4 regions of the Bradyrhizobium sp. AZCC 1721 genome follow, and region 3 is predicted to be linked to each of the others. Evidence: predicted binding sites of a transcription regulator. Region 3 holds the regulator's gene; each other region holds the start of a gene.
What was found. The regulator PhoB, encoded in region 3, activates phosphate uptake and scavenging genes when phosphate is short. The targets are predictions, from matches to a motif close to TGTCATNNANCTGTCAT.

Region 1 (7,268 bases), 5.8 Mb from region 3:
TGACCAAGGAGATGGTCGACGATCCCGTGCAGGCGATCGCCTTGCTGAAAGCCATTGCCGGCCGCGAGTCGGGCAAAGGCAATAACCTGACCGAGGAGCAGTGGCGTCAGGCCCATCGCATGTACAAGGCCGGCAGCGCCGACGCCTTCTTCGACGGTCTGCCAGCCGTAGCCATTGCCCAGCTGCCCGCGAGCGGTGTGCCCTCGGGTGCGGGCCTGGTGCAGCGCGCCCGCGCGCATATCGGCGAGCAATATGTCAACACGCAGGTGCCGAAAGACGATCCGCATTGGCATGGCCCGTGGGATTGCGCCGAGTTCGTCTCATGGCTGGTCTATCAGGAAGCCGGCACGCTTTACGGCTGCGTCGACCACACGGCACAGCCGGCCAAGGCCGATGCCTATACCGGCGCCTGGAAGGCCGACCTCGAGCGACTCGGCAAGCGCGTTTCGGTGGAGGAGGCGGCGGCGACCGTCGGCGGCATCGTGCTCCGCTATCCGCCTGGTCCGGGCAAGATGGGCCACATCGCCGTATGCGACGGCAATGGCGGCACCATCGAGGCAAAGGGACGGCGTTACGGCGTGGTAGCGGACACGGTGCATGGCCGCGGCTGGCATACCGGCATCCTGATTCCCGGCATCTCCTATGACAGTACCGCGCCGATCAAGGTCAACCCGCCAGCCGTCATCTACGAGGTCGGTGCGCCGAACATGGATATGGCCGTGGTTGCGCGCATCCAGGCGGCGCTGGCCGCTAAAGGCTTCGATCCCGGCCTGATCGACGGCGAGTTCGGACTGAACACGCAAGCCGCCGTGCTGCGTTTCCAGGAAGCCGAGGGCATGGTCGTCGATGGCGCGGTCGGGCCGGAAACGGCGGCAGCGCTCGGCATCTCGCTCGAGGCGGAAACCGTTAAGCCCGGCGTCGCGGTGGCGGAGACGGGTCCCGCCGCTGGCGCTCCTGCGCTCGACCTGCAGCAACTGCTCCCGCTCATTCTCATGTTGCTATCGAAGGAGAAACCGATGGCCGCCGATCCTGCCAAGCCGGGCCAAGGCCTCGAACTGCTGCTGCCGCTGATTCTGCAGTCGGCGCTCACCGGCAAGCAGCTCGACATCACGCAGCTTCTTACCGTGCTTGCGACCGGCAAGCCGGCGCCGGCGGTCACGCCGATTGCCAACACGCCGGTGCTCGCGCAACCGGTCAACACTGTCCCGGCGCCGGTCGTCGCGCAGCCGGCAACGCCGCAACAGCCTGGCGCCGCTGCGCCGGTCGATCTCATCACCGTGCTGATGCCGCTGCTGTACGAGCGGCTGACCGGCAAGCCATTCCCGGGTACCGAAAAACCGGACAAGCCCGCCGAGCCGCTCGCGCCGGCGATGACGCGGCCGAGCGTGCAGCTTTCTGCCGGCATGCTCGGTATCGTCACCCTGCTGCAGTCGGCGGGCATTCTCAATTTGCCCTTCAATTTGGGAGCGATCGCCGGTCAGGCGCCAACCACAACCGCGCCGGTTTCAGGCTCGACGATGGCGACCTTGATTCCGATCATCACCGGCGTAATCGGCGCCACCGGCGGCTTCGGCGCGCTGGGTGGGATTGCATCGAAGCTGTTGGGCGGACTGCTCGGAGCGTTCGGGAAGAAGTGAGCGGATACGATACCTGGTCCTGTGCGCAGATTGCTGTCTAGCGTTGCTTGGGCGCTGAGCTCGCCGCTAGTGTCATCACACCTGCGGAGCATTGAACATTTCGGTCCGCGCCAAGACACATCCTCGCCTACAACAATGTTTGCCGCAGGGCGCGTCTTTTCATGGAAGATCCTGCAGTTTTTCTCAGCCGTATTGCCAAGTTCGTCCTGATACCGGTTGGCCTGCTGCTATTGCTCGGAGCGGGCTTCAGCGTCTGGTCAACAAAAACATGGATTGCACGCGCTATTGAAACGTCCGGGTCGGTGATCGAGATGGTGCGCCTGCGCGACAGCGAGGATAAGGGCTACCTGTTTGCGCCAGTCGTGCGCTTCCAGACGAGGGACGGTCGCACCATTGAATTTCAGTCTGGGCTGCGCAGCAATCCGCCGGCTTACCGCACCGGACAAACTGTCTCGGTTCTCTACGATCCCGATGTACCCGAATCGGCGGCCATCCGAGGCGTGTTTTCTCTTTGGCTGATGCCGATCATCGTGGCTTTCATCGGAGCGGTCTTCCTGATCGTTGCAACGGCCATGATCGTGCTGATCAAGAGGGTGTCGCGGGCTTTCGACGCACCATTGCACGTCATTGATGTAGCCAGCCCGCCAAGACACGGCGCTGGGCTGAAGAGATCACGTTAGGCTGGTAACGTCAAAGGCCCGCGGCAAAGGCGGCACCTTGTCGGTTGTCCGAATACGTTCGTGCGCAAGCGTTGATCGGCTTGCCCGGTCGAAGCCGCGCTGCAGTGAAGGCAAGTGCCGCTCTTCGGAATTGAACCACCACTCCCAAGACTGGATTTTGAGTCGAGCGCGTCCATCAAACTCGGTCGGCAGGTCAGGCGTTGGCCTGCCTTGGGCAGTGTCATCCCCGCGTCATGCACAGTTGATAGTCAGGAAGCGAACAACAGCTACAATTGTTCGGAAATAACGAACAGTCTCGGGATTCGACATGCTATCGCTTCGGAGCGTGACCGTTACCTACGCCAACGGCGTCGAGGCGCTGCGGCCGACCACCGCTGTGTTCGAGCGGGGGAAGTTCATCGTTCTTCTCGGCACGTCAGGCGCGGGCAAATCGACGTTGCTGCGCAGCCTCAACGGGCTGGTGCGGCCGACTTCGGGTGAGGTTTGTGTTGAAGGTCGCGGATCGATCTTCGGCAGCCGCGCCCAGTTGCGGGCGCATCGGCGGCGGACCGGCATGGTGTTCCAGCAACATCATTTGATCGGCCGGCTGTCGGCGCTCGACAACGTGCTGACTGGACGGCTCGCCGCGCACAGCGTCTTGCGATCGATTTTTCCGCTGCCACGCGCTGACCGCCTGCTCGCGCTGGAAGCGCTCGATCGGGTCGGCCTCGCCGACAGAGCGCTGGACCGGGCCGACCAGCTTTCCGGAGGACAACAGCAGCGCGTCGGCATTGCGCGCGCCATGGCTCAGAAGCCGGAGATCGTGCTCGCTGATGAACCGGTCGCGAGCCTCGATCCCGCCACCTCCGTCCGCGTGCTTGAGGATCTTCATCGAATTTGCCGCGAGGACGGCATCACCGCGATCGTCAGCCTGCATCAGGTCGATCTGGCACGCCGGTTCGCCGATCACATCATCGGGCTGGCGCAGGGACGCGTCGTTTTCGAAGGCGCGCCGGATCAGCTCGGACCGGTCACGCTCGATCATATCTACGCGACGCAACGCAAGGGCTTGGCCACGGCGGCCTAGTCGAGCCGTCAATCTGGATGGAGAAATCAGATGATGCAACGCCGCAATTTCCTTGTCGGGTCGGCCGCGGCCGGCCTCTGCGCGCTCGCCGCTCCGGTGTTTGCCGCCGACAAGACCAATCCGGACAAGCTGCGGGTCGCCCTGCTGCCTGACGAGAATGCATCGACGATCATTCAGAATGCACAGCCGCTCAAGAAGTATCTCGAGGACTTGCTGAAGAAGCCCGTCGAGATCATCGTCACCACCGACTATTCGTCGATGATTGAGGCGATGCGGTTCGGTCGCATCGAGGTCGGATATTTCGGCCCGTTCTCCTACGTGCTTGCCAAGTCGAAAGCACCTGAAATCGAGCCCTTCGGTGTCGGCGTGGACAAGGGCAAGCCCAATTACCAGTCGATCCTCATCGCCAACGCGGATGGTCCGGTGAAGGAGCTGGCCGACATCAAGGGCAAGCCATTCGCGTTCGGTGACCGGGCTTCCACGTCGAGCCATCTTGCGCCGCGCGCCCATCTCGCCAAACAGGGGCTGATCGGCGACGCGGACTACAAGGTCGTGCATCTCGGCCAGCACGATGCTGTCGCGCGTGCCGTCGCTGCCGGGCAGGTGCCAGCCGGCGCTCTCTCGGAGCAGATTTATCGCGTCTTAGTCGAGACCAAGAAGATTGATCCGACCAGGATCCGGCAGCTCGCATTGTCCGAACCCATTCCGAACTATCCGCTAACGGTGCAAGGTTTTCTGAAACCCGAGCTCAAGGAGGCTATCAAGCGGGCATTCCTTGATCTGAAGGATCCCGCCATTCTCAAGCTGTTCCGCGTTGAAGGCATCGCGACCGCAACCGACAAGGATTACGACGTGTTGCGCGACATGGCGAAAGTGCTCCAGCTCGACGTAGCCAAGCTGTAAAAAGATGAAATCGGTTTCCCATACGTTCGACGCCATTCTTGAGGAGCAACGCCGCTCCGCCTTGCGCGGGGCGGGCCTCGTCGGCTTGATCGTCGCTGCGTGCGTCGCAGCCCTGGCGGCCACCGGCTTCTTCGACGCGCAACGGTTTCTGGAAAGCGGGCCGGCGATTGGTACGCTGGCCTCCGAAATGGTGCCGCCGGATTTCAGCCGTTGGCAGTCATGGCTGCGGCCGCTTCTGGATACGCTTGCGATGTCGATCGCCGGCACCGCGCTCGCAGTGGCCTTCTCCCTGCCGCTCGCCCTTCTGGCTGCGCCCAATACAAGTCCGCACCCAATTGTTTATCTGGCCGTGCGGACATTCCTCGCTTTCCTGCGCTCGGTGCCGGAGATCATCCTTGGCGTTCTGTTTGTCGCGGCGGTCGGTTTCGGCGCGCTGCCCGGCGTCCTTGCGCTGGCGCTGCATTCGGTCGGCATGGTTGGCAAGTTCTATGCCGAGGCCATCGAACATGTCGATCCCAAGCCGCTGGAAGCGGCTCGCGCCGCGGGCGCGACGCCGTTACAGGTCATCCAGCACGCTGTTCTGCCGCAAGTCCTGCCGCAACTCACCGATGTTACGATCTACCGGTGGGAATATCACTTCCGGGCTTCCGCCGTGCTCGGCATCGTCGGTGCAGGGGGAATCGGCTTCGAACTAATCTCGGCGCTGCGGCTACTGAATTACAGCCAAGTGTCGGCCATCCTGCTTTCGATCCTCGCCTGCGTCGTCATTGTCGACAGCGTCGGCGCGTACTTGCGAAAATCGCTCAAGTAATAGTCTCCCGATGACAGAATTGCCGCTTATTGTGCTGACAAACCGGGTCTTCCCCGAGACGCGCGTCGCGTTCGAAGGCGTTGCTCGCGTCGTTGCCAACGATGGGCCCGAGCCATGGAGCTATGACCAGGTAATCGAACGCTGCAGGGAAGCGGCCGGGCTCATGGCATTCATGACCGATTGCGTCGATCGCGCCTTTCTCGCGCGATGCCCGAACCTGAAGGTTATCGGCGCCGCTTTGAAGGGCTATGACAATATCGATGTGGATGCGGCAAGCGAACGCGGCGTCCAGGTGACAATCGTGCCGGATCTTCTCACCGAGCCGACGGCTGAACTGGCCATCGGACTGATGATCGCGCTTGGACGGCATATTCCGGCCGGCGATGCCGGAATTCGCACAGTGGGATTCGCTGGCTGGCGGCCCCAGCTTTACGGCACGGGCATCGACAACTCGACGGTGGGAATCGTCGGGTTCGGCCGCGTCGGCCAGGCCATCGCGCGCCGGCTCTCGGGATTCGGCTGTCGCATCATTGCGTATGACGCCGAGCCGTTCGAGAGCCCCGGTGTCGAGGGAATGGCGTTGGAGAACGTGCTGGGGCTCGCCGACTTCGTGGTGCTGGGCCTGCCGCTGACCGAATCCACCACCGGCCTGATCGACGCCGAAGCGATCGGCCGGATGCGGCGCGGGGCGCTGCTCGTCAACCCCGCGCGCGGTTCGCTGGTCGATGAAGCGGCCGTAGCCGATGCGCTCGAGAGTGGTCAGCTCAGCGGATATGCCGCCGACGTTTTCGAATGCGAGGATTGGGCGCGGCAGGAACGGCCCGCAACGATCGACGCAAGGCTGATTCGGCCGGGCGCCCGGACCGTGTTGACACCACATATCGGATCGGCCGTGATGTCGGTGCGTCGCGAGATCGAGTTATCCGCTGCGACCAGCATCATCGAGGCGCTCGCCGGCAAGGTGCCTGGCGGGCTCATCAACAGGCCGGTGCGCCTAGGAAATCCTGCATTGACCGCGTGAAATGCTGAACCTGACCCATGCTCGCTCGTTCGTCACGGTGATCGCCGCCCGCGGCGTTCGTGCGGCCGCGCGCCAGCTCGATCTGGCGCCTTCCACCATCGTGGATCACATCCGCCAGCTTGAAGAAGTCTTGGCTGCGCCGCTGGTGGTACGGCAGCGTGGCGGCGCCATGCCGACCGATCAAGGAGCGCGCTTCCTTCCACTGGCACGCTCGCTGGTCGAGACGGCCTCCCGCGTGCGCAGCCTAATTCATCTCCCGGTGCTGCGCCTGGCGGCATCGAGCAACGTCGGCACCTATCTGCTGCAGCCCCACATTGCAGTCTTTCGGCAGCGTGCCGGCGTTCCCGTCGAACAATGGATTGGATCGAACGCAGATGTCGCCGCCCGTCTGGAGCGGGGCGAGGCTGATGTTGCAGCGATGGAATGGTGGGACGGCAGGCCCGGCTTTACCGCGCGCACCTGGACGAGGGAGCCACTCGTCGTCATCGTCGGACCTGATCACCGCTGGGCTAGGCTTGGCTCCGTATCCGTGGCCGAACTGCAAGGCGAGCCGCTGCTGGGCGGTGAATCCGGGACCGGCACGGGGTATCTGCTGCGTCAGCAACTCGGTCCACTCGCGAAATCTTTGACCATCATTGACGGTTTCGGCAATACGGAGGCTGTCAAGCGCGCAGTCCGCGCCGGCCACGGTGCGTCGATTGTCATGGAAGCGTCAGTTGCTGACGAAGTCGCTACAGAGCAGCTCGCCGCGCTTCGAATTGAAGGGGCCCAACTCGCCAAGGAGATCAAGCTGATCGTTCCCGAGTCCTTGCCGCCTACGGCTCCGGCGATGGCGATGTTCGAGGCGTCGCTAAGCTGGGAGCGCGGCCTTACCATTTAGCCGTCGCTGTCGGCCGCCTGCCTAGCCGAAGCTGCAAAGCAGCGAAGCGTGGTGCCCCTGGCCGGAATCGAACCAGCACTCCTTGCGGAACTCGATTTTGAGTCGAGCGCGTCTACCAGTTCCGCCACAGGGGCCTTCGGACGCGAGGCCCGGAGGCCGGTGCGGCGAAGCCGGCGGAATATAGCGGGCGGCGCTTCCGGGTCAACCCGCGTGGAAGTGATTGTGGTGTGTCTCGACACCTGGGCGGTGGCGGGATAGGAGGCTGATGCC
Region 2 (7,268 bases), 1.7 Mb from region 3:
CGGCGTTAGGATATTTGCGCTCCAGCGCCATCCGGGCCGGCCCATCGCCGACGATGAGCTTGGTGCCGGGCAGATCGAGATCGAGGAAGGCTTCGAGATTCTTCTCTACCGCGACACGGCCGACGCTGAGATATACAGGCATCGGCAGGCAGAGATCGGCGCTGCGCGGATGGAACAGCGAGGTATCGACGCCGCGTGACCACAGTACCACGTTACGAAAGCCACGCAGGCGCAGCTCAGCCGCCAGCGCCGGCGTCGCCGCCATTACCGCCCGGCTCGGCCGGTGGAAGGCACGTAGCGCCCACCAAACCCAGGATTCCGGAATCGGCGAGCGCGCCGACACATATTCCGGAAACCGGGTGTGAAAGCTCGTGGTGAACGGCAAGCCGCGCTTGCGGCAATAGCGCCGCACCAACAGCCCGATTGGCCCCTCGGTCGCGATATGTATGCTGTCGGGCCTTGCCGCTTCGATCAGTTGCGCGATCTTGCCGGGAAGCGGCAGAGCCAGCCGCAGGTCGGGATAGCTCGGCATCGCAAAGGTGCGAAATGATTGCGGCGTCAGAAAGCTCACCTCGACGCCAAGCCCCGTGGCCGCCTCCGTCATCGCGGTCAGCGTGCGTACTACCCCGTTGACCTGGGGATGCCACGCATCGGTCGCGACCAGGATATGCGTCATGCGGCGCGCGCCGCGACGCGGGGAACTGGCGCCGCCCTTCGCTGCGGATCGGTCCAGGTGATGATCTCGAACCGGCCGTCCTCGTGCTCGGCGAGCGCGGTGCAGCTTTCCACCCAGTCGCCGCAATTCATGTAGCGGATGCCGTGCTCGTCGCGGATGGTCGCGTAGTGGATGTGGCCGCAGATCACGCCGTCGGCGCCGTGCCGTCGCGCCTCGCCGGCCAGCGTCTGTTCAAACGCGCCGATGTAGTTCACGGCGTTCTTGACCTTCAGCTTCGCCCATTGCGACAGCGACCAATACGGCACGCCGAACATGCGGCGGAAGAAGTTGACGAGGCGATTCATCTGAATGGCGAAGTCGTAGGCCTTGTCGCCGAGATGGGCGAGCCAGCGCGCGTTCTGCACCACGAGATCGAAGATATCGCCGTGGATGACGAGATAGCGTTGGCCATCGACGCCGGTGTGAATGGTGTTTTCCACCACGTCGATGCCGCCGAAATGCGTGCCGTAATAGTTGCGCAGGAACTCGTCGTGATTGCCCGGCACGTAGATGACCTTGGCGCCCTTGCGCGCCTTGCGCAGCATCTTCTGCACGAAGTCGTTGTGCGATTGCGGCCAGTACCAGCTCGACTTCAGCGCCCAGCCATCGACGATATCGCCGACGAGATAGATGGTGTCGGCGTCGTGGCTTTTGAGGAAGTCCAGCAAACGGTCGGCTTGCGAGCCGCGGGCGCCGAGATGGACGTCGGAGATGAACAAGGTACGAAAGCGCCGTTCGGGGCTCTCTTCACTCAAGGAGTCACTACCCATACCTGTCCCCTGACAGATTTCTGTGACAGGGCGATGACTGTTCACGCCGCGATATTCCCGCGAGAATCAATGCCGCGCCCCACAACTTGCGGATAGCAGCGCGATGCGACAGACAAGCGACATTGGAGAGGCAACTTCTCGACGTTGTCTCTGCCTCGTGCGCAATCGCGCATTAACCCATCATCAACAGGGTCAATTATCGTGGAAGATTAACCATCCCCGTAATTCAACGGATGCGCCGCGGCGCAAGAAGTCCCTGCGTGATTGCGCACCAGACAAGGACGGCAGCTAATAAAACTTATGAAAATGGTGGATCGGGCCGTGACCGCGGCCGACGCTGAAGCGATCTGCCGCCGCAATCGCAGCGCTGACCCACGCCTTGGCGTTACGCACGGCGGTTTCCATGCCCTCGCCCTTCGCGAGTTCCGCTGCAATCGCCGAGGACAATGAGCAGCCGGTGCCATGGGTATTTTTCGTCGCAATGCGCGGCGCGGCCAGCGCGATGGTGCCGCTCGTGCCGATCAGATAGTCGATGCACTCGGCGCCCTCCCCGTGGCCGCCCTTGATCAGCACCGCCTTGCAGCCCATGGCCAGCAATCGCCTGCCTTGGCTTGCGACGGCGGCCTCACCCGTAGCCACCGGTTCGTCGAGCAGCGCGGCGGCCTCAGGCAAATTGGGCGTAATGACCGAAGCTAACGGAATGAGTTTTGTCCGCAGCGCCTCGACCGCTTCCGCAGCCAGCAGCCGGTCGCCGGAGGTTGCGACCATCACGGGATCGAGCACAACATGCTTCGGCGACCAGCGCTTGAGGCCGGCGACGATGGCGTCGATAATCGATGGCTGCGCCACCATGCCGATCTTGACCGCTCCGACGTCGAGATCGGAAAACACCGCATCGATCTGCGCGGTCACGAACTCCGCCGGCACCTGATGGATGCCGCTGACGCCTTCGGTATTCTGTGCCGTCAGCGCCGTGATCACGGAGGCGCCGTAGACGCTGAGCGCGGCAAACGTCTTCAGGTCGGCCTGGATACCGGCGCCGCCAGAGGAATCGGAGCCGGCGATGGTCAGCGCGATCGGCGCCGTCATCGCAAGCCTCGTGCAAGTCGTAGGTTGAAGGCCATGTAATGTCCTACCGCGCCATGGCATGGGCAGCAAGCTGGCTTGCCATTATCGGCGGTTTTTGGCCTATTGGGACCAACCAATTCGGAGACGACAGCGATGGTTCCCTTCTTCGTCCAGTTCAAATGCAAGCTCGGCCAATCCTATGCCGTCGCCAATGCGCTTGCGGAGGCCGAGATCGCTTCGGAGATCTATTCCACTGCCGGTGACTACGATCTGCTGGTCAAGTTCTACGTCGATAAGGACACCGACATCGGCCATTTCGTCAACGAGAAGGTGCAGGTGATTCCAGGGATCCAGGACACCCACACCATCATCACCTTCAAGGCGTTCGGCTCGGGTTAGGCATCGGCCTGCCTCCCCAAGGCCGCGTCCCTGGCGCGGCCGATAGGTCCGCCTGTGATGGAGGAGCTGCCAGCCCTGCCCGCCTGCCACGCCAATTGAGCGCCCCACCGCAATGGATGGTTAACGACGTTAACCATGGCATGCTTTTGCCATAAGGGGATCATGCTACCGCCTTGATATTTTTGATTATCTAGGGCGTCGTCAATCGGAAGTTCCGCGGCGGGGACGGTCCGAGGGGGAAACGGTCGCGAGTACCACCATGGGGACGCTGTACGATTTGCTCGGAGCGCTTCCGAGTGATGACGCCGAGGAATTGCGGAAGGCATTCCGCAAGGCAGCGAAGGCGACTCATCCCGATATCAATCCCGACGATCCCGATGCTGCGCTGAGGTTTAGGGAACTCATGCGCGCCTATGACATCCTGACCGACACCGAGCAGCGCGCGACCTACGATCAGTTGCTCGCCATTGCGCTGCAGCCGCCGGCCACCAAGGCAATCCAGACATACGAGACCGTACGAAAGGTCGCCTCCAACACGATGGCGGCAACGGTCATTTCCGCGGTGCTGGTCGGCGGCTACACGGTGTTCGGATTGTTTTCAAAACCGCCGGGCGCCGCAGAAATCGCAGATGGCGTGCAGCAGGTTGCCGCGCTGCAGCCCGACGCTACCGCGCAGGACGGATCCCGTGCCCAGCGCGAAGAAGAACTTTCAACCGGCAGCGTGGCCCCCATCGCTGCCACGGCACCCGCCGCAAAGGAAGCCCGCGCCGCGCCGCTCGGCCGCTTCGAGCCGGTCCCGGCCTTCGCCACGTACAATCTCGGGGTCCAATATTATCCGCGCTTCGCAGCCGCCTATTTCGATCGCGGCGGCGTGCTGTATCGGGTGGGCGATTTCGATCGCACACTCGGTGACGTCGCTTTGACCAAGCGCTCCACGGATTTGAAGCGGACCAAAGCCGCCACGCCGCCCGTGCCGCGTAAGCCGCTGTCGATCGTGCCGACCTTGCCGGAGCGGCGCCAACCGATCACCGCAGCCGTGACGCCCTGACGACGCGCGAACTCGCGTCTCACGTAAGAGCTCTCAGCCTTCTTTCGCTTTCTTCGGCCGCGGCGGTCCCTCAACCGGCGCCAGCGACTTGACATACTCCGCGATGGCATCGCGATCTTCCGGCGGCAATTGCGAGGTGTTCTTGATCACGCGGACCATCGATCCGCCTGCGCTGTCGCCATCCGGCGTTTGCCCAGTTTCGAGGAAGTAGGCGATATCCTTCGCGCTCCACTCCTCCAATCTTTTCTGGGTGATGTTGGGTACCCAGCCCTCTCCTTCCGGATTGGGCCCGCCCGCGAAGCGCTGCGCTTCGACGATGCCGCCAAGGATATTGCGCGGGCTGTGGCACTCGGCGCAATGACCCATACCGTTGACGAGGTAAGCCCCGCGATTCCACGACGCCGAATGTGAGGCGTCGGCTACGTGAGGCTTTCCGTCCATGAACAACCACTTCCAGACGCCGATGTTGCGGCGGATGTTGAATGGAAACGGAACGTCGTGATCGCGCGTCTTGCCGGTCACCGCTGGAAGCGTCTTCATATAGGCAAAGAGATCGCGAACGTCGTCGACGGAAGCGTTCTGGTAGGACGTATATGGAAAGGCCGGAAAATAATGCACGCCGTCCGGCGACGTCCCCTTGAGCACCGCGGTCACAAAATCCGCTTCGCTCCACCGGCCAATACCGTAAGTGGGATCGGACGAGATGTTAGGGACGTAAAACGTCCCGAACGGTGACGGCATTGCAAGCCCACCGCCCAGCTTCAGCCGATCGGGCTGGTTCGGAACGGCATGGCAGGAGGAACAGCCCCCGGCATTGAACGTTGCAACGCCGTTGGCAAGGTTCGGCGCGCGGGGAGGAAGTGAGGCTGGGGCAACGACCGCCGGGATCGTGAGCCACCAGAAAACACCGGCGCCGGCGACGCCAGCCAAAATCAAGCCAAGGAGAATTCGTCGCAGCATTCACTGATCCGTTGTCAGGGAGTCTAAACTCAACAACCAGTATGGACGCACTTTGCGCCATAGGCTTCTGCGAAATTTCGAGCCTTTGTCTGCATCTCGGGAATAAATTCGCAACGGCGTTGTTTTGAGGCTGACATCGCCGTTTTGACGTCCACAGGGAGAAACACCATGTCGAACAAGACCATGCTTGTCACGCTTGCGTTGGGGGCAGCGATTGCTTTTGCCGGATCCGCGTCTGCCGACAAGATGAAGGCGACACTCGACGGCAAGTCCCAGGTGCCGCCCAACACCAGCACCGCCAAGGGCACCGCCGACATCGACTACGATCCCGCCAGCAAGAAGCTGAGCTGGAAGTTGAGCTATTCCGGCCTGTCCGGCCCAGCGACTGCCGCACATTTCCACGGTCCCGCCGAAGCCGGCAAGAATGCCGGTGTTGCGGTCGCCATTCCCAATGCGACGTCGAGCCCGGTCGAAGGCAGCGCGACGCTGACCGATGCGCAGGCCGCAGACCTAGTGGCCGGCAAGTACTACGTCAACATTCACACCGCAGCCAATCCGGGCGGTGAAATCCGCGGCCAGGTGACCAAATAAATCAAGTCACCAAGTAAATTTGGTGACGAAGTAGGTAGGTTCGAACGCGAGTAAACAAGAAACAAGGGTAACACAAAAGGGCGGACGCTTGGCGGCGTCCGCCCTTTTGTGAGGTCACAGCCTGATCCGGAAAAATGTGTAGCGGTTCTTCGAGAAGATCATGCTCAAAGTTGGAATGCGATCAGCCCTTCTTGATCCGGTATGTCTCGTGGCAGCCGCTGCACTGCTTGCCGATGACAGGCAGTTCCGCCTTTAGCGTGTCGAGATTCTTGACCTTGCCTTTGGCATCGGCGACGACCTTGGCGAAGCTCTTAATTTGGGACTCGAAGCCGGCCTTGTCTGTCCAGATTTTCGGCGAGGGGTCGTAATCACCCTCGAACTTGACGCCTTTCATGCTCTCGGGGAACAGCGTCGGAAGGTTCTTGGCGGTGTCATCGAACTGGGCCAGCGCGGCATTGACAGTCGACTGGTCGTAAGGCTTTTCGCCTTTGACCATCGCCGACAACGCGCCTGCGTTCTTGCCATTGTCCTTCATCATGGCCTGGGTCCGCTTGAGCTGGTCCTGCTGTGCAACGACTGCACCGGCACTGAATGCAAGCACGGCTGCGACGACGACGATCCGCTTCATTGGCAAAATTCCCTTCAATTCGGGTTTGTTCCGGCCCCAAGATGGTGCAGACCGGCTGTTTGCAAACACCGCATTTGGCGCATCATTCCGCATGCGACAAAATATCAGAGATTATGCTGTTTCTGCGCCTCGCGGATTGCGATCCAGACCCGCTCGGCCGTGGCCGGCATGTCGATGTGGTCGATCTTGTACTCGCGCCATAGGCCCTCGATGATCGCGTTGACCACCGCGGGGCAGGAACCGATCGCGCCCGCCTCGCCCGCGCCCTTGACGCCGAGCGGATTGGTCGTGCATGGCACATTGTGCGTTTCGAAATGGAATGACGGGCCGTCGGAAGCGCGCGGCACCGCATAGTCCATGAAGGTGCCGGTGACGAGCTGGCCATCGGTTGCGCTATAGACCGCGTGCTCCATCAAGGCCTGACCGATGCCCTGCATCGCCCCGCCATGCACCTGACCGGCGAGCAGCAGCGGATTGAGCGTGACCCCGAAATCGTCGACGATGACATAGTTGACGATTCTGATGATGCCGGTGGCGGGATCGATCTCGACTTCGGCGAGATGCGTGCCGTTCGGGTAGGTGCCGTCGGCCTGCGCAAACGTCGCGCTGGCATTCAGTTTCGACGGATCGACGCCTGGCCGTTTTGCGAGGTCGGCGAAGCTGATCGAGCGATCGGTGCCGGCGATGCGCACGACGCCATTGCTGATCTCGAGGTCGCCGGCGCTGGTTTCCAGCGCTTCGGCCGCGATCTCCTTCAGCTTGTTGCCGAGTTCGCGCGTGGCCCGCTCGACGCTGACGCCGCCGGTCGGAATCGATGACGAGCCGCCGGTACCGAGGCCCGTAGGGATCTTGTCGGTATCGCCCTGCAGGACGTGAACGCGCTCCGGAGCTACGCCGAACTGTTCGGCGACGAGCTGCGCATAGGCCGTCTGGTGGCCCTGCCCGCTCGACTGCGTGCCGATCAGGATGTTGATGTCGCCGTTGGGATCGAGCGCGACGTTGGCGGTCTCCTCGCCCATCGTGCCGCATATCTCGACATAGCAGGACATGCCGATGCCGCGCACGAGACCTTGCTTCTTCGCCGCCTTG
Region 3 (7,268 bases):
CAATCGGCGCCGCGCACGGCGGCTTCGGGATCGGTGCCGAGCACGATCGGCGCCTGCGTCGCCTTGATCCAGTCCTTCATCGCCTTGTTCGGCGCAAGCTGCGGCGGGGTTGCGACATTGAGCCTGAACTTGAAACGCTCGGCTGCATGCGCCCAGGATGCCAGCACATTGTTGTCGTCGCCGGTCCAGGCCACGGTCCTGCCCTCGATCGGCCCGCGATGCTCCTCGAAGGTCATCAGGTCGGCCATCACCTGGCAGGGATGCGAGCGCCGCGTCAGGCCGTTGATCACGGGCACCGTGGCGTGCGCGGCCAATTCCAAGAGCGCGTCGTGGTTGAGGATGCGGATCATGATCGCATCGACATAGCGCGACAGCACGCGCGCGGTGTCGGCGATGGTCTCGCCGCGGCCGAGCTGCATCTCGGCACCGGTCAGCATGATGGATTCGCCGCCGAGTTGGCGCATGCCGACGTCGAACGACACCCGGGTGCGGGTCGAGGGACGTTCGAAGATCATCGCCAGCGTCTTGCCTTCGAGCGGCTTCTTGCCCTTCTCATGCGCTTTCAGCTTCGCCTTCATGGTGGCGCTCAAGGTCAGCATGCTGCGCAATTCATCTAACGGCAGTTCATTGATGTCGAGGAAGTGACGGACGGATTTGCTCATCAGCCCGCCGCCTTCTTCAACTGGCCAGCGGACAGCGCGACACAGGCGCGCTCCAACCTTTGCACGGATTCCTCGATCTCGGCCTCGGTGACGATCAGCGGCGCGAGGAACCGCACCACATTGTCGCCGGCGCCGACGGTGAGCAATTTCTCGTCGCGCAACGCATTGACGAGATCGCCCGACGGCACCACGGCCTTGACGCCGACCAGAAGCCCCTCGCCGCGAACTTCCGACAGCACGGCGGGATAGCGATCGACGACGGAGGCCAGTTTCTGTTTCAACAGCAGCGACATCTTCTGCACGTGATCGAAGAAGCCCGGCTCCAGCATCACGTCGAGCACGGCATTCGCCGCAGCGATCGCCAGCGGATTGCCGCCGAAGGTCGAGCCGTGCGAGCCCGGCGTCATGCCGCTTGCGGCTTCCGCCGTCGCCAGCACCGCGCCGATCGGGAAGCCGCCGCCCAACGCTTTGGCCAGCGACATCACATCCGGTGTCACGCCGACGCGCTTATAGGCGAAGAGATCGCCGGTGCGGCCCATGCCGGTCTGCACCTCGTCGAACGCGAGCAACAGGCCCTTCTCGTCGCAGAGCTGGCGCAGCGCCTTGAAGAAAGACTGCGGCGCCGAGCGCACGCCGCCCTCGCCCTGCACCGGCTCGATCAGGATGCCCGCGGTCTGCGGGCCGATCGCTTTCTTGACCGCTTCGAGATCGCCATGCGGCACCTGGTCGAAACCGTCCATCGGCGGCCCAAAGCCTTCGAGATATTTGGCGGAGCCGGTTGCTGCGAGCGTGCCCAGGGTGCGGCCGTGGAATGCGCCCTCGAAGGTGACGAGACGATAGCGCTCGGGATGGCCTTTGGAGAATTGATAGCGGCGCACGACCTTGATCACGCCTTCCATCGCCTCGGCGCCGGAATTGCAGAAGAACACGAGGTCGGCAAAGCTCTGCTCGCAAAGCCGCGCGGCGAGCTTCTCGCCATCCGGCGACTTGAACAGGTTCGACATGTGCCAGAGTTTCGTCGACTGCTCCTGCAGCGCCGCGATCAGGTGCGGATGGCAGTGACCGAGCGCATTCACCGCGACGCCCGAGGTGAAGTCCAAATAGCGCTCGCCATTGGTGGCGGTCAGCCAGCAGCCCTCGCCGCGTTCGAAGCCGAGATCGACCCTGGCGAAGACCGGGAGCAGATGCGACGTGGCGCTATTGGTCATGGCAATCACTGAGGTTTGAGACCTGCCTTTGAGACCTGCCGCGGGCGTGCATTGGCGCGAACGCGGCAACAGCCGGTCTTGCGAAAACGAAACGTGCCGCCTCTTAAGGGCGGCACGTGAGAGGCATTCTATGTGGGCGTGGGGCGCTGTCAACACGCCACGGAGCCGCCTTTCCTGCAGTGCAAGATGCTGAAATCCGTAAGATTGCGGTGTGGTGGAAAACACGCAGTGAAATGCCTAGATGTCAGAACATGTGGACGTTCGGGCCCGGACTCTTGCGCCCGAGTCACGCCATATTGTAGCGTTTGGGCTGTCGGGTACGACATCTCGTGCGGCAGTTCTGATCCCTAAGAGTCCATTTTGTACAGGCGTAAACGTTCGGCGCGGTTAGCGCGTCCGGCGAGGGCTAAGGGATTCTGACCGCAGGGATTTTTGAGACGAATGACTCGCCAGCGCTGCCCCCGATTGGCCGGCGCGATGCGAAGGGAAGATTACGATGACGGTTTTGACCTGGTCCGACGATCGCGTCGAACAGCTTAAGAAGCTCTGGGAAGCCGGATTGTCGGCGAGCCAGATCGCCGCGGAACTCGGGAATGTGACGCGAAACGCCGTAATCGGCAAAGTGCACCGGCTGGGCCTTTCCGGCCGTGCCAAGAGCCCCTCCTCGGCCGCCCCGCGGCAGCGCAAGGCACGCCCCGCCCAGCCGATGATGCGGGTGTCGCGTCCGGTCTCGCGCGGCAACACCGCGCTGGCACACGCCTTCGAAGTCGAGATGGAGCCGGATCCGATCGCCTTCGACAACGTCGTGCCGATGAGCCAGCGGCTGTCGCTGCTCGAACTGAACGAGGCCACCTGCCACTGGCCGGTCGGCGATCCCTCGAGCCCGGAATTCTTCTTCTGCGGCGGCAAGGCGCTCACGGGCCTGCCCTATTGCGCCCACCACTCGCGCATCGCCTACCAGCCCGCTGCCGATCGGCGCAGGCAGCAGCCGAAGCAGACGCGGTAAGGGGCGCGCACCATTATCTCAACTTGTCGTCCCTGCGAACGCAGGGACCCATAACCACAGGTGTCTGTGGTTACGCTGAGCTGGAGCTCCAGCACGTTTCAACAATCGAGATTTGTGGTTATCGGTCCCCGCGTTCGCGGGGACGACGGCGGGGCTTGCGGAAATAGCAGCGGACGCAGCTACGGCTCCACCTTCGCAAACCGGTCATCCAGCGCGTAACCTGCGCCGCGGACGGTGCGGATCGGATCCTGCTCGCGGCCGGGGTTGAGCAGTTTGCGCAAGCGGCCGATATGGACGTCGACGGTGCGCTCGTCGATATAGATGTCGCGGCCCCAGACGCTGTCGAGCAACTGCTCGCGGCTGAAGACGCGGCCGGGGTGCTCGAGGAAAAATTCGAGCAGGCGGTACTCGGTCGGGCCGAGATCGATCTGGCGGCCCGAGCGCGCGACGCGGCGTTTTTCGCGATCGAGTTCGATATCGCCATAGGTCAGCACGGTGGCGAGCCGCTCGGGGCTCGCCCGCCGCAGCAGGCCCTTTACGCGCGCCAGCAGTTCCGGCACCGAGAACGGCTTGACGATGTAATCGTCGGCGCCGGTCGCAAGCCCCCGCACCCGCTCGCTCTCCTCGCCGCGCGCGGTCAGCATGATGATCGGCAATTGCTTGGTTTCGGGGCGCGCTCTCAAACGGCGGCACAGCTCGATGCCGGAGAGGCCCGGCAGCATCCAGTCGAGCACGACGAGATCGGGCACGCGCTCCTTCAGCCGCGTATCCGCATCGTCGCCGCGGCCGACGGTCTCGACCTCATAGCCTTCAGCGTCGAGGTTGTAGCGCAACAGCGTGGTCAACGCTTCCTCGTCCTCGACCACCATAATGCGCGCGCTCATTCTGCTTTCCTCAAGTGTTGGAGACGGTCGTGGCAAACGTCGTCATGTCGCCCTTCGGGCGCTTGTCGAGCATCTGCTGACCCTCGATCATGTAGAACACGGTTTCGGCGATGTTGGTTGCGTGGTCGCCGATCCGCTCGATATTCTTGGCGCAGAACATCAGGTGGATGCAGAACGAGATGTTGCGCGGATCCTCCATCATGTAGGTGAGGAGTTCGCGGAACAGCGAGGTGCAGATGGCGTCGACTTCCTCGTCGCCCTTCCACACCGCCATCGCCGCCGGCAGATCGTGCGCGGCATAGGCGTCCAGCACCGACTTGACCTGCGATTGTACCAGATCGGTCATGTGCTCGAGGCCGCGCATCAGTTTCAGCGGCTGGAAATCGTTCTCCAGCGCCGCGACGCGCTTGCCCATGTTCTTGGCGAGGTCGCCGATCCGCTCCAGATCGGTGGCAACCCGCATCGCGCCGACGATCTCGCGCAGATCGATCGCCATCGGCTGGCGGCGGGCGATGGTCAGCACCGCGCGCTCCTCGATCAGATGCTGCAGGCGGTCGATCTCGACGTCGGTGGCGACGACGTGCTTGCCGAGCGCGACGTCGCGGCGGACCAGCGCGTCGACGGATTCGGTGATCATGCGCTCAGCAAGGCCGCCCATCTCGGCGACCAGACGCGTCAATTCCTGGAGGTCGCTGTCAAACGCCTTGGCGGTGTGCTCAGAAGCCATCTGTTATCTCCTTAACCAAACCGCCCCGTGATGTAGTCCTGGGTACGTCGATCGCGCGGCGAGGTGAAAATCTTGTTGGTGTCGTCGAATTCGACCAGCTCGCCGAGATACATGAAGGCGGTCTTGTCCGAGACGCGCGCCGCCTGCTGCATATTATGGGTGACGATGGCGATGGTGTAGTCCTCTGCCAGTTCCTGGATCAGTTCCTCGATCTTGGCGGTCGAGATCGGATCGAGCGCCGAGCAGGGCTCGTCGAACAGGATCACCTCGGGCCTGACCGCAACGGTGCGCGCGATGCAGAGCCGCTGCTGCTGGCCGCCGGACAGCGAGAGGCCGCTTGCATTGAGCTTGTCCTTGACCTCGTTCCACAGGGCGCCGCCGCGCAGCGCCTTCTCGACCCGGCCGTCCATCTCCGACTTGGAGATCTTCTCGTAGAGACGGATACCGAAGGCGATGTTCTCGTAGATCGTCATCGGGAACGGCGTCGGCTTCTGGAACACCATGCCGACGCGGGCCCGCAGCAGATTGAGATCGAGCTTGGGGTCGAGGACGTTGGTCTGGTCGAGCAAGAGCTGACCGGTGGCGCGCTGACCCGGATAGAGATCGTACATCCGGTTGAATATCCGCAGCAACGTGGATTTGCCGCAGCCGGACGGGCCGATGAAGGCGGTGACGCGGTGGGTGCCGAGCGTCAGGTTGATGTTCTTCAGCGCATGGTGCTCGCCATAGTAGAAGTTCAGACTGCGCGCGGTCACCTTCGGCGCAGCCTCGGGCAGCGTCGCCTGCGGAACGGGCCCGCTCGCGTTACTCACGGATACGGAGAGATCGGTCATTTGGATGTCCTCTCGGCGCCAAGGATGCGCGCGCCAATATTCAGGGCCAACACGGTGAGCGTGATCAGAAGCGCCCCGCTCCAGGCGAGCTGCTTCCAGTAGACATAGGGGCTCTGCACGAAGTTGTTGATGGTGACCGGCAGGTTCGCCATCGTCTTGGTCAGGTCCAGGCTGAAGAACTGGTTGGACAGCGCCGTGAACAATAGCGGCGCGGTTTCGCCGGCGACACGGGCGGTGGCCAGCAGGACGCCGGTGATAAGGCCGGCGCGCGCGGCGCGGTAGGCGATCCGGCGGATCACCAGCGAGCGCGGCAGGCCGAGCGCAGACGCCGCCTCGCGCAGGGGATTGGGCACCAGCCCCAGCATGTCCTCGGTGGTGCGGACCACCACGGGAATCACGATCACGGCGAGCGCCAGGCAGCCGGCAAAGGCCGAGAAGCCGCCCATCGGCACCACGATCGCGCCGTAGATGAACAGGCCGATGATGATCGACGGCGCGCTCAACAGAATATCGTTGATGAAGCGGATCACCGAGGTGAGCTTGTCGTGCTTGCCGTATTCGGCGAGATAGGTTCCGGCAAAAAGGCCGAGCGGCGCACCGATGCCGACCCCGATCACGGTCATCATGATCGAGCCGATGATGGCGTTGCGCAGGCCGCCATCGGTCGAACCGGGCGGCGGCGTATCCTGGGTGAAGACGGCGAGGTTGAGGCCGGCGAGGCCGTTATAGAACAGCGTGAACAGGATCAGTGCCAGCCAGGTCACGCCGAACGCTGCAGCGCCCAGGCACAGGAACTTGACGATGACATTCTTGCGGCGGCGGGAGACGTAAATCGGGTTCATGTCAGTTCCCCGCCTTCTTTTCCAGCCGCATCAGCATCAGCCGCGCGGCAGCAAGAACGAAGAACGTCAGAATGAACAGGAGCAGGCCGAGCAGGATCAGGCCGGACTGGTGCAACCCGTCGCTTTCGGCGAATTCGGATGCGATCGCGGCCGAGATCGTGGTGCCGGGCGCAAAGATCGAGGACTGGATCTTGAACGAATTGCCGATGATGAAGGTCACCGCCATGGTCTCGCCCAGCGCACGGCCGAGCGCCAGCATGATGCCGCCGATCACGCCGACGCGGGTGTAGGGGATGACGACGTTGCGAACGACTTCCCAGTTGGTACACCCCACCCCATAGGCGGCCTCTTTGAGCACCGGCGGGACCGTCTTGAAGACGTCGACCGAGATCGCGGTGATGAACGGCAACACCATGATCGCCAGAATCAATGACGCGTTGAACAGGCTGAGATAGGACGGCGGCCCGGCGAAGATCGTCCCCAGCACTGGAACGCCGTCGAACACGCTGATCATGAACGGCTGGAAGTTGTTGGCCAGAAACGGCCCCAGCACGAAGAAGCCCCACATGCCGTAGATGATGGAGGGAATGCCGGCCAGCAGTTCGATGGCAAGCCCGATCGGACGGCGCAGCCAGATCGGGCAGATCTCGGTCAGGAACACAGCGATGCCGAGCCCGACCGGAATAGCGATCGCCATCGCGATCACGGAGGTGATCAGCGTGCCGTAGACCGGGCCGAGCGCGCCGAGCACTGGCGGGTCGGCAGACGGCGCCCAGCGCTGCGTCCACAGGAAGGCGGCGCCGTATTCCCGGATCGCCGGCCAGGCGCCGATAATAAGCGAAATGATGATGCCGCCGAGGATGAGCAGAACCGAGATCGCGCAGGCGCGCGTAATCCAGTAGAAGGTGACGTCGCCGAGCTTGAACGCGCTGAGAGCCTTTGCGCGATCGTAAGGTCCGGCAGCGTCCATTACGTCGCTTTCAACTGCCATTTCTGCCACGCCAATCCCCTGTACTTATAGCCCAATGACCCGGACTTCGGTGCACGGCTTTTTCGGCTCGTGCATTGTTCTTGCCTCTCTTGTCCCGAGAGGGGTGCTCAACCCG
Region 4 (7,268 bases), 4.0 Mb from region 3:
GGCTTCAAGGACGCGGATCGGGAGCAACTGGTCGTCCGACGACGGAATAAACGGCGCCCATTGCAGACCAGACAAAACCTTCTTCGCGGATGCGATTTCTTCCGGCGTTCCGATGCGGCCATAGCTCAGGACCCAGGTATAGAGCTTGGCTTTGACGTCTGCGGCCAGATCCTTGCGCCAGAGCAGCGGGTCGCTCGGAATGAGCGGCGAGGTCCAGATCACACGGATGTTCTTGCGGGCTTCGGGAGCGGTGACTTCCAAACGGCGCAGGCTTTCGCTGTTGTTCGTTGCGGCATCAACTTGCTTGTTCGCCACCGCCATGCCGTTTGCCTCATGCGAGGCATTACGAACGGTCTTGAAGCAAGCCTTCGGATCGACGTTCTTGGCAGCGAAAATGTAGCTGGTCGGGACGAGAAAGCCCGAGGTCGAATTCGGGTCGCCGATGCTGAAGTCGATCGACTTGTCGCATTTGAGGACGTCTTCCAGATTCTTGATCGGCGAGTCCTTGTGGACGATGATATGCGACCAGTAACCGGGGTTGCCGTCCGAATCGACGGACTTCGCAAATATCTCGCCGTTCGAGCGGTTGGCGGCTTCCATCGCCGACTTGTTGCCAAACCAGGCCAATTGCACCTTCTTAAAGCGCATTGCTTCGATCACGCCGGCATAGTCCGAGGCGTAGAAGCCGTTGACTTTGAAGCCCGTCCCTTTGGCCATCGCGTCGAGGAAGGGCTCCCAGACGGTCTTGAGATTTGTGCTCGCTTCGGTCGCAATAATGCCGAAATTGAGTTCGGTCGTCTCGGCGCGGGCAACGTTGGCCGAAATGCCTACCGCCACGGCCGTGCCGATCAGAGCTAGCTTGCGCATATCGCTTCTCCTGTTTTGAACGCGTTGCATTTTCGGTAGCGCCAAGCGCGAGGTCGTACCTGACTGACTTCAGGCGGACAGCCGTTCGACATCAAAAGCTGGGGGGTTCGCCGGCGCGCGCGCTATTGACCGTTCGTTGCTGTCTCGGCGTTCTTGTGCAAGCCGCGCCTGCTCCTCAAACGAGGGCAGAAACAGCTCCTCGGACTCCGCGCCATAGATTTGGTTGAGGAAAGCCGGCGTCAGCGCGCTGGATGGGCCGTCATAGGCGACCTTGCCGGATTTGAGCGCGATCGTGCGCGCGCAATACTTGAGAGCGTATTCGACCTGATGAAGCGAAATGAACACGGTCAGGCCGTCATTGCGGTTCATGTCGGCGAGCAAATCCATAACGCGGCGCGCAGCGGCCGGATCGAGCGAGGCGATCGGCTCGTCCGCGATCAACAGTTCGGCCCCCTGCACTAACGAACGCGCGATGGCAGCGCGCTGCTGCTGGCCGCCGGACAGTTCGCTGGCGCGCTTGAGCGCATGTTCGGCGATGCCCACACGCGCCAGCGCCTGCATGGCCACGCGTTTGTCGGCCTCGCTGAATTGACCAAGGGTTCCGCGCAGGATCGGCAATCGCCCCAGCAGTCCGAAGCAGACGTTGGTCAGCAGCGAAAGCCGCGGCACAAGATTGAATTGCTGAAAGATCACGCCGATGCGCGCGCGCAGGCCGCGATTCTTGTTGAGGCGGCCACCCCGCTGGATCGGCTCGCCCATCACTTCGATTCGGCCGCCTCCGCCATTGCGGCCGCCGTCGATCGGCGTCAGCCCGGCAATCGCACGAATCAATGTCGACTTGCCGGAGCCTGACGCACCGATCAGCGCGACCATTTCGCCGCGCCGCAGCGACAGCGTGACGCCGTTCAGAACAGGCACGCCACGCTGATAGGACTTCGAGATATCTCGTGCATCGATCATGGCATGCGATGTCAAGCGGTACGCTCCTCGTGGGTCTGCGGTCACGATCGCTAACAACGGCCTGTGACAGTCAGATGAATTGCCTGGCGATCTTCAACAACGTCCGATCACTCCGGCGAATCCGCCGGGTGCATCAAGAACGACGCAGCATGTATTGCTCTACAGCGCCGCCATCGCTAGCGTCCGGATTCAACAGTTGTGTGACAGTCGGCCCGAACGGGGGCCTTCGTCCACAGCGGGACTGACGTCACGCATCCGTCATGATCTTGTCATCAAGCGCATCGAAGACGAGCCGGTGCCCCTTTCCCCGATTGTTGATGGACGTTACCGTTGGCCGGCAAGATGCTTTCCACTGAACCATTGGTCGACCCCACCGCGTCAGTGCGCGACTGCCAGCTCGGCGCCTACACCGAGGTCGGCGCCCGGACCATCCTGCTCGAGGTCACGATGGCCGATTATTCCTACGTCGTGAACGACTCGCAGATCACCTATACGATGATCGGGAAATTCTGTTCGATCGCGGCGATGACGCGCATCAACCCGGGTAATCATCCGATGCACCGGGCCTCGCAGGCGCATTTCACCTACCGCGCCAGCAGCTACTTTTCGGGCGAGAGCGACGATGCCGAGTTTTTTGCGTGGCGCCGCAAGCATCACGTCCATATCGGCCACGATGTCTGGATCGGCCATGGCGCGGTTATTCTGCCTGGCCGCTCGATCGGCACCGGCGCCGTGGTCGCGGCCGGCGCCATCGTGACCAAGGATGTCCCTGCCTATACGATCGTTGCAGGCAATCCGGCACGGCCGATCAAGCGGCGTTTTCCGGAATCCATTGCGGGGCGGCTTGCGGAACTCGCGTGGTGGGATTGGGACCATGAGGCGCTTCGCCGCGCCCTGCCCGATTTCCGCAAGCTCGATGTAGAGGGCTTTCTCGAAAAGTACGAAGCCGGCGCAGCAGCTACTCGCCGTTCATTCAACCAGAGTGCCGCATCGTGACTGAACTGTTCATCGAAGGTGGCCGGGCCCTGCTCGGCCACGAAATCGTCGAAACCTCATTGCGGATCGCTGGCCGCGAGATCGCAGCCGTAGGTGCGGACAGCAACCACGGCATCGGCGGCGTCAATGCCGATGGCCTCCTGGTATTGCCGGGCATTGTCGATCTGCATGGCGATGCCTTCGAGCGGCAGATGATGCCGCGCCCCGGGGTCGATTTCCCGATCGATGTGGCGCTTGTTGACAGCGACCGGCAGGCGATCAGCAACGGGATCACGACCGTCTATCATGCCACGACCTGGTCGTGGGAGCCCGGCCTGCGCAGCGCCGACAATGCCAGGCGCTTGCTGGAGGCGATCGAGCAAATGCGGCCGCAGCTCGCCGCCGACACCCGCTTCCATCTCCGGCACGAGACCTACAATCTCGACGCGGAAAGCGAAATCATCGGCTGGCTTTCGGAAGGACGCGTCGACCTGTTCGCCTTCAACGACCACATGGACTCGACGGTCGCCAGCCTCGCCAAGCCGCAAAAGCGCAGCCGAATGGTCGAGCGCACGGGTCTCAGCAATGAGGCGTTCGATCGCCTGGTGGAACGTGTGGTCTGCCGCGGCCACGACGTGCCGGCTTCGATCGCCCGGCTGGCGCAGGCAGCACGCGCGGCAAACGTCCGGATGCTCTCCCACGACGACGAAAGCCCGGCGATGCGGCAGGCCTTCCGTGCGCAGGGCGTTGCAATCGCCGAATTCCCGGTCAACGAGGAAACTGCACGCGATGCTGCCGAAGCCGGAGACTTCATCGTGTTCGGCGCGCCCAATGTCGTGCGCGGCGGCAGCCATACAGGCTGGACCAGGGCCTCCGACATGATCGCCAAGGGCCTCTGTTCGGTGCTTGCGTCGGACTATTATTATCCGGCGCCGCTATTGGCGGCATTCCGGCTTGCGGCCGACGGCGTTCTGCCGCTGGCCGCGGCATGGCAACTGATCTCGGCGGCACCGGCGCGCGCCGCCGGCCTCGCCGATCGCGGCACGCTCGCCGCGGGGCAGCGCGCCGATATCCTTCTCGTCGATGACACGGTGCCATTGCGCCCGCGCATCGTCGCCGTCATTGCCGCGGGGCGTCTCGTACATCTGACGGAGGCGAACCGTCTCGTCCATTCGTCCGCAGCATCACGCAAGGCGGTTGCAGCCGCGTGAGGCGGCCCTATTCTGGCGCAATGGCAAATTACCCCCGTTACGCAATCTATTACACCGCCACGCCCGACAGCGCGCTCGACCGGTTCGGCGCCTTGCTGCTCGGCTACGATGCCCATAGCGGCGAAGACCTGTCCTTTCCGGACGGTCTCCCGTTGGACTGGCGCGAGCTGACGCGCGATCCGCGCAAATACGGCTTTCACGCCACGCTGAAGGCGCCGATAGCGCTGGCCGACGGCAAGGCCGAGGCGCAGCTTGCTGCGGCCTGCGAATTGTTCGCCGATCTGGCCCGGCCAGTGCCCGTGATCCAACCGGTCGTCGATTCGATCAGCGGCTTCATTGCGGTCATTCCCGGCGAACGGTCGGCAGATCTCGACCTGCTTGCCGCCCAGGCGACGAGGGCATTCGATTCGTTCCGTGCTCCACTCAGCCCGGAAGATCACGCGCGGCGAAGTCCGGAGGCGCTGACGCCACGGCAGCGCGATTATCTCGACCGCTGGGGATATCCTTATGTCTTCGAAGAATTTCGCTTCCACATGACGCTGACGGGACGGCTTCCCGCCGAACGGCGCGAGCCGATTGTGGCAATGCTACGCAGCAGATTTTCGACAACCGGCATCGGCCCGATCGCGATCGACGCCATCGCCTTGTGTCGTCAGGACAATGCGAATTCGCGGTTTCGGGTCATCGGCCGCTGGCAATTGCGCGACTGACGCCCGCACCGCTCATTCCGCCAGCGCCTCTTTCCGCGTTCTCAGAATTGCCGGCGAAAGCATTGCCAGCAACAAGGCGGCGACGACTGCGAGGATGACCGCGCTGATCGGCCGCGACAGAAAGACGGTGAAATCGCCATCAGCGATCAACATCGCGCGCCGGAAGTTTTCTTCTAATTGCGGACCAAGCACGAGGCCAAGCAGGAGCGGCGCCGGCTCGACGCCGATCTTGATGAAGAAATAGCCGATCAAGGCGCAGCCCATCATCAGCCAGACATTGAACAGGCTGTTGGCGATCCCGTAAGTGCCGATGCAGCAGAACAGCACGATGGCGGGAAACAGCAGGCGATAGGGTATCTTCAGCATCGAGACCCACAGGCCGATCAGCGGCAGGTTGATGATCAGCAACATCAGGTTGCCGACCCACATGCTGGCGATGACGCCCCAGACGAGCTTGGGCTGCTCGGTCATGATCTGCGGACCGGGCTGGATGCCCTGCATCATCAGCGCGCCGATCATCAGCGCCATCAGGGCGTTGGCGGGAATGCCGAGCGTCAAGAGCGGAATGAAGCTGGTCTGGGCGCCGGCATTGTTGGCGGCCTCCGGACCGGCAACGCCCTCGATGGCGCCCTTGCCGAAGCGTGAGGGATCGCGGGCGAGCTTCTTCTCCAGCGCGTAGGATGAGAATGGCGGAAGCGCAGCACCGCCGCCGGGCAACACCCCCAGCACGGAGCCCAGCGCCGTGCCGCGCACCACGGCTGGAAAAGCCGCCCGCAAGTCTCCCCAGCTCGGGATCAGGCTGCGGATCGACTGGCTGACGACGCGGCGCTCGGCGGGTCTCTCCAGATTGGCGATGATTTCGCCCAGCCCGAACAGGCCCATCGCGATCGGCACGAAATCAAGACCATCCGACAGAGCGGCGATGCCGAAGGTCATGCGTGCGACGCCCGAGGAGACATCGATCCCGACGAGGCCAAGCAACAGCCCCAGCAGCACCATTGCCAGCGATTTGGCGACCGAACCATGCGCGAGCACGACCGCGGCAATCAGGCCGAGCACGAGGAGACTGAAATATTCGACCGCGGTGAATTTAAGCGCCAGCACCGACAACGGCACGCTGAGTACCGCGATCACGATCGTCGCCATCGTGCCGGCAAAGAACGAGGCAATCGCGGCAATGGCCAGCGCGGTTCCGGCCCTGCCCTGCTTGGCCATCTCGTGACCGTCGATACAGGTGACGACCGACGACGTCTCGCCCGGCACATTGACCAGGATGGCGGTGGTCGAACCGCCATACTGCGCGCCGTAGAAGATGCCGGCCAGCATGATCATGGCGCTTGCGGGCGACAGGCCGAAGGTGAAGGGCAACAGCAACGCCACCGTGGGAATCGGACCGATGCCGGGCAGCACGCCGATTGCGGTCCCGATGACCACGCCGATCAGGCAGAAAATCAAATTGTTGAGTTGAAGGGCCGTCGAAAGACCCATCAGCAGATTGTCAAAGAGTTCCATATGCGTCTGCCTGCGAAGCGTGCCGCCCTAGCGGGGCCAGATCGGGATCGGCAAGCCCAGCAACTTGACGAACAGAAGAACGGCGGCGCCCGAAAGCACGATGGCAAATGCCACGGTCTCGACAAGCCGGCCTTCTCGGGTGGCGAAGCTGGCGAGAATTACGGCGGCGACGGAGGCGATCGCGAGGCCCAACCGCTCCGCCGTCAGCGCGAAAACGCCGACAGAAGCCAGGATCGCCAGCAGCGGGCGCAACTGAATGGGCGCGATGCCGCGACCCGCGCGCCAGAGCCCACGTCCGCTGAAGAAAAGGCCGAACGCCATCAGCGCGAGTGCGACGACGCGGGGCATATAGCCCGGACCCATATCGGCGGCGTGACCGACCGTCAGATTGCGCGTGGCGACGAGCGTACCCGTCGCCACCGCCACGAAGAACAGGCCAAACAGCAGGTCCTGCACGTCGATCCGGGAACGCGTCATCGGCACGCCCTTAGCTGCCCTTGATGCCGGCCTCGCGAATGATCGTGCCCCAGCGCGTCGTCGCGTCCTTGAGCCAGTTGCGGAATTCCTCCGGCGATTGGGCCCGCACCACGCCACCCTGCTCGGCGATCTTCTGCTGAATCTCGGGCAGCTCCAGGATCTTGCGGATTTCGGCGTTCAATCGCGCGACCATGGCGGGCGGCGTGCCACCGGTGGTCAGGATGCCCTGCCAGGTCCCGGCATCGCCGCCGGGCAGGCCCGCCTCCTTGAAAGTCGGCAGATCGGGAGCCGAGGCAATCCGCTGCTCGCCGGTGACGGCAAGTCCGACAAGCTGCTTGTTTGTTACAAAGGGCATCGTCGCCGCAGCGCCGTTGATGATCACGCCGCTCTCCCCGGACACGACGGCGCGCGAGGCGGCCGCCCCGCCCTTGTAGGGAACGTTCTTCCACTGAATTCCCAGTTCCTTCGCCATCACCACGGCAGTGATATGATTGGCGCCGCCGACGCCGGAATTGGCCACGGTGAGTTTGTTCGGATTGGCCTTGGCGTATTCGAT

Region 1: a site for PhoB is predicted at 2,536-2,552, ahead of phnC (phosphonate ABC transporter ATP-binding protein). Genes of this name have one in related genera too.
Region 2: a site for PhoB is predicted at 1,508-1,524, ahead of V1273_RS24350 (UDP-2,3-diacylglucosamine diphosphatase). Genes of this name have one in related genera too.
Region 4: a site for PhoB is predicted at 2,073-2,089, ahead of phnC (phosphonate ABC transporter ATP-binding protein). Genes of this name have one in related genera too.

The regions. Positions count from the first base shown of each region.
Region 1 covers NZ_JAZHSB010000001.1:952,252-959,519, forward strand. The annotation lists gene V1273_RS04605 (peptidoglycan-binding protein) at 1-1,637, shown strand, start outside; gene V1273_RS04610 (DUF3592 domain-containing protein) at 1,799-2,317, shown strand; gene phnC (phosphonate ABC transporter ATP-binding protein) at 2,625-3,383, shown strand; gene phnD (phosphate/phosphite/phosphonate ABC transporter substrate-binding protein) at 3,414-4,286, shown strand; gene phnE (phosphonate ABC transporter, permease protein PhnE) at 4,291-5,097, shown strand; gene V1273_RS04630 (phosphonate dehydrogenase) at 5,108-6,118, shown strand; gene V1273_RS04635 (LysR family transcriptional regulator) at 6,120-6,998, shown strand; tRNA gene V1273_RS04640 (tRNA-Leu) at 7,048-7,132, opposite strand.
Region 2 covers NZ_JAZHSB010000001.1:5,022,026-5,029,293, forward strand. The annotation lists gene V1273_RS24345 (glycosyltransferase family 4 protein) at 1-676, opposite strand, end outside; gene V1273_RS24350 (UDP-2,3-diacylglucosamine diphosphatase) at 673-1,485, opposite strand; gene thiD (bifunctional hydroxymethylpyrimidine kinase/phosphomethylpyrimidine kinase) at 1,774-2,574, opposite strand; gene V1273_RS24360 (Lrp/AsnC ligand binding domain-containing protein) at 2,707-2,952, shown strand; gene V1273_RS24365 (J domain-containing protein) at 3,212-4,000, shown strand; gene V1273_RS24370 (c-type cytochrome) at 4,034-4,960, opposite strand; gene V1273_RS24375 (CHRD domain-containing protein) at 5,129-5,551, shown strand; gene V1273_RS24380 (c-type cytochrome) at 5,733-6,179, opposite strand; gene V1273_RS24385 (xanthine dehydrogenase family protein molybdopterin-binding subunit) at 6,284-7,268, opposite strand, start outside.
Region 3 covers NZ_JAZHSB010000001.1:6,723,931-6,731,198, forward strand. The annotation lists gene argF (ornithine carbamoyltransferase) at 1-662, opposite strand, end outside; gene V1273_RS32105 (aspartate aminotransferase family protein) at 662-1,870, opposite strand; gene V1273_RS32110 (GcrA family cell cycle regulator) at 2,367-2,876, shown strand; gene phoB (phosphate regulon transcriptional regulator PhoB) at 3,056-3,760, opposite strand; gene phoU (phosphate signaling complex protein PhoU) at 3,771-4,487, opposite strand; gene pstB (phosphate ABC transporter ATP-binding protein PstB) at 4,499-5,320, opposite strand; gene pstA (phosphate ABC transporter permease PstA) at 5,317-6,162, opposite strand; gene pstC (phosphate ABC transporter permease subunit PstC) at 6,164-7,162, opposite strand.
Region 4 covers NZ_JAZHSB010000001.1:2,729,578-2,736,845, reverse strand. The annotation lists gene phnD (phosphonate ABC transporter substrate-binding protein) at 1-867, opposite strand, end outside; gene phnC (phosphonate ABC transporter ATP-binding protein) at 937-1,842, opposite strand; gene V1273_RS12950 (transferase hexapeptide repeat family protein) at 2,158-2,823, shown strand; gene V1273_RS12945 (alpha-D-ribose 1-methylphosphonate 5-triphosphate diphosphatase) at 2,820-4,013, shown strand; gene V1273_RS12940 (DUF1045 domain-containing protein) at 4,034-4,723, shown strand; gene V1273_RS12935 (tripartite tricarboxylate transporter permease) at 4,736-6,235, opposite strand; gene V1273_RS12930 (tripartite tricarboxylate transporter TctB family protein) at 6,263-6,712, opposite strand; gene V1273_RS12925 (Bug family tripartite tricarboxylate transporter substrate binding protein) at 6,723-7,268, opposite strand, start outside.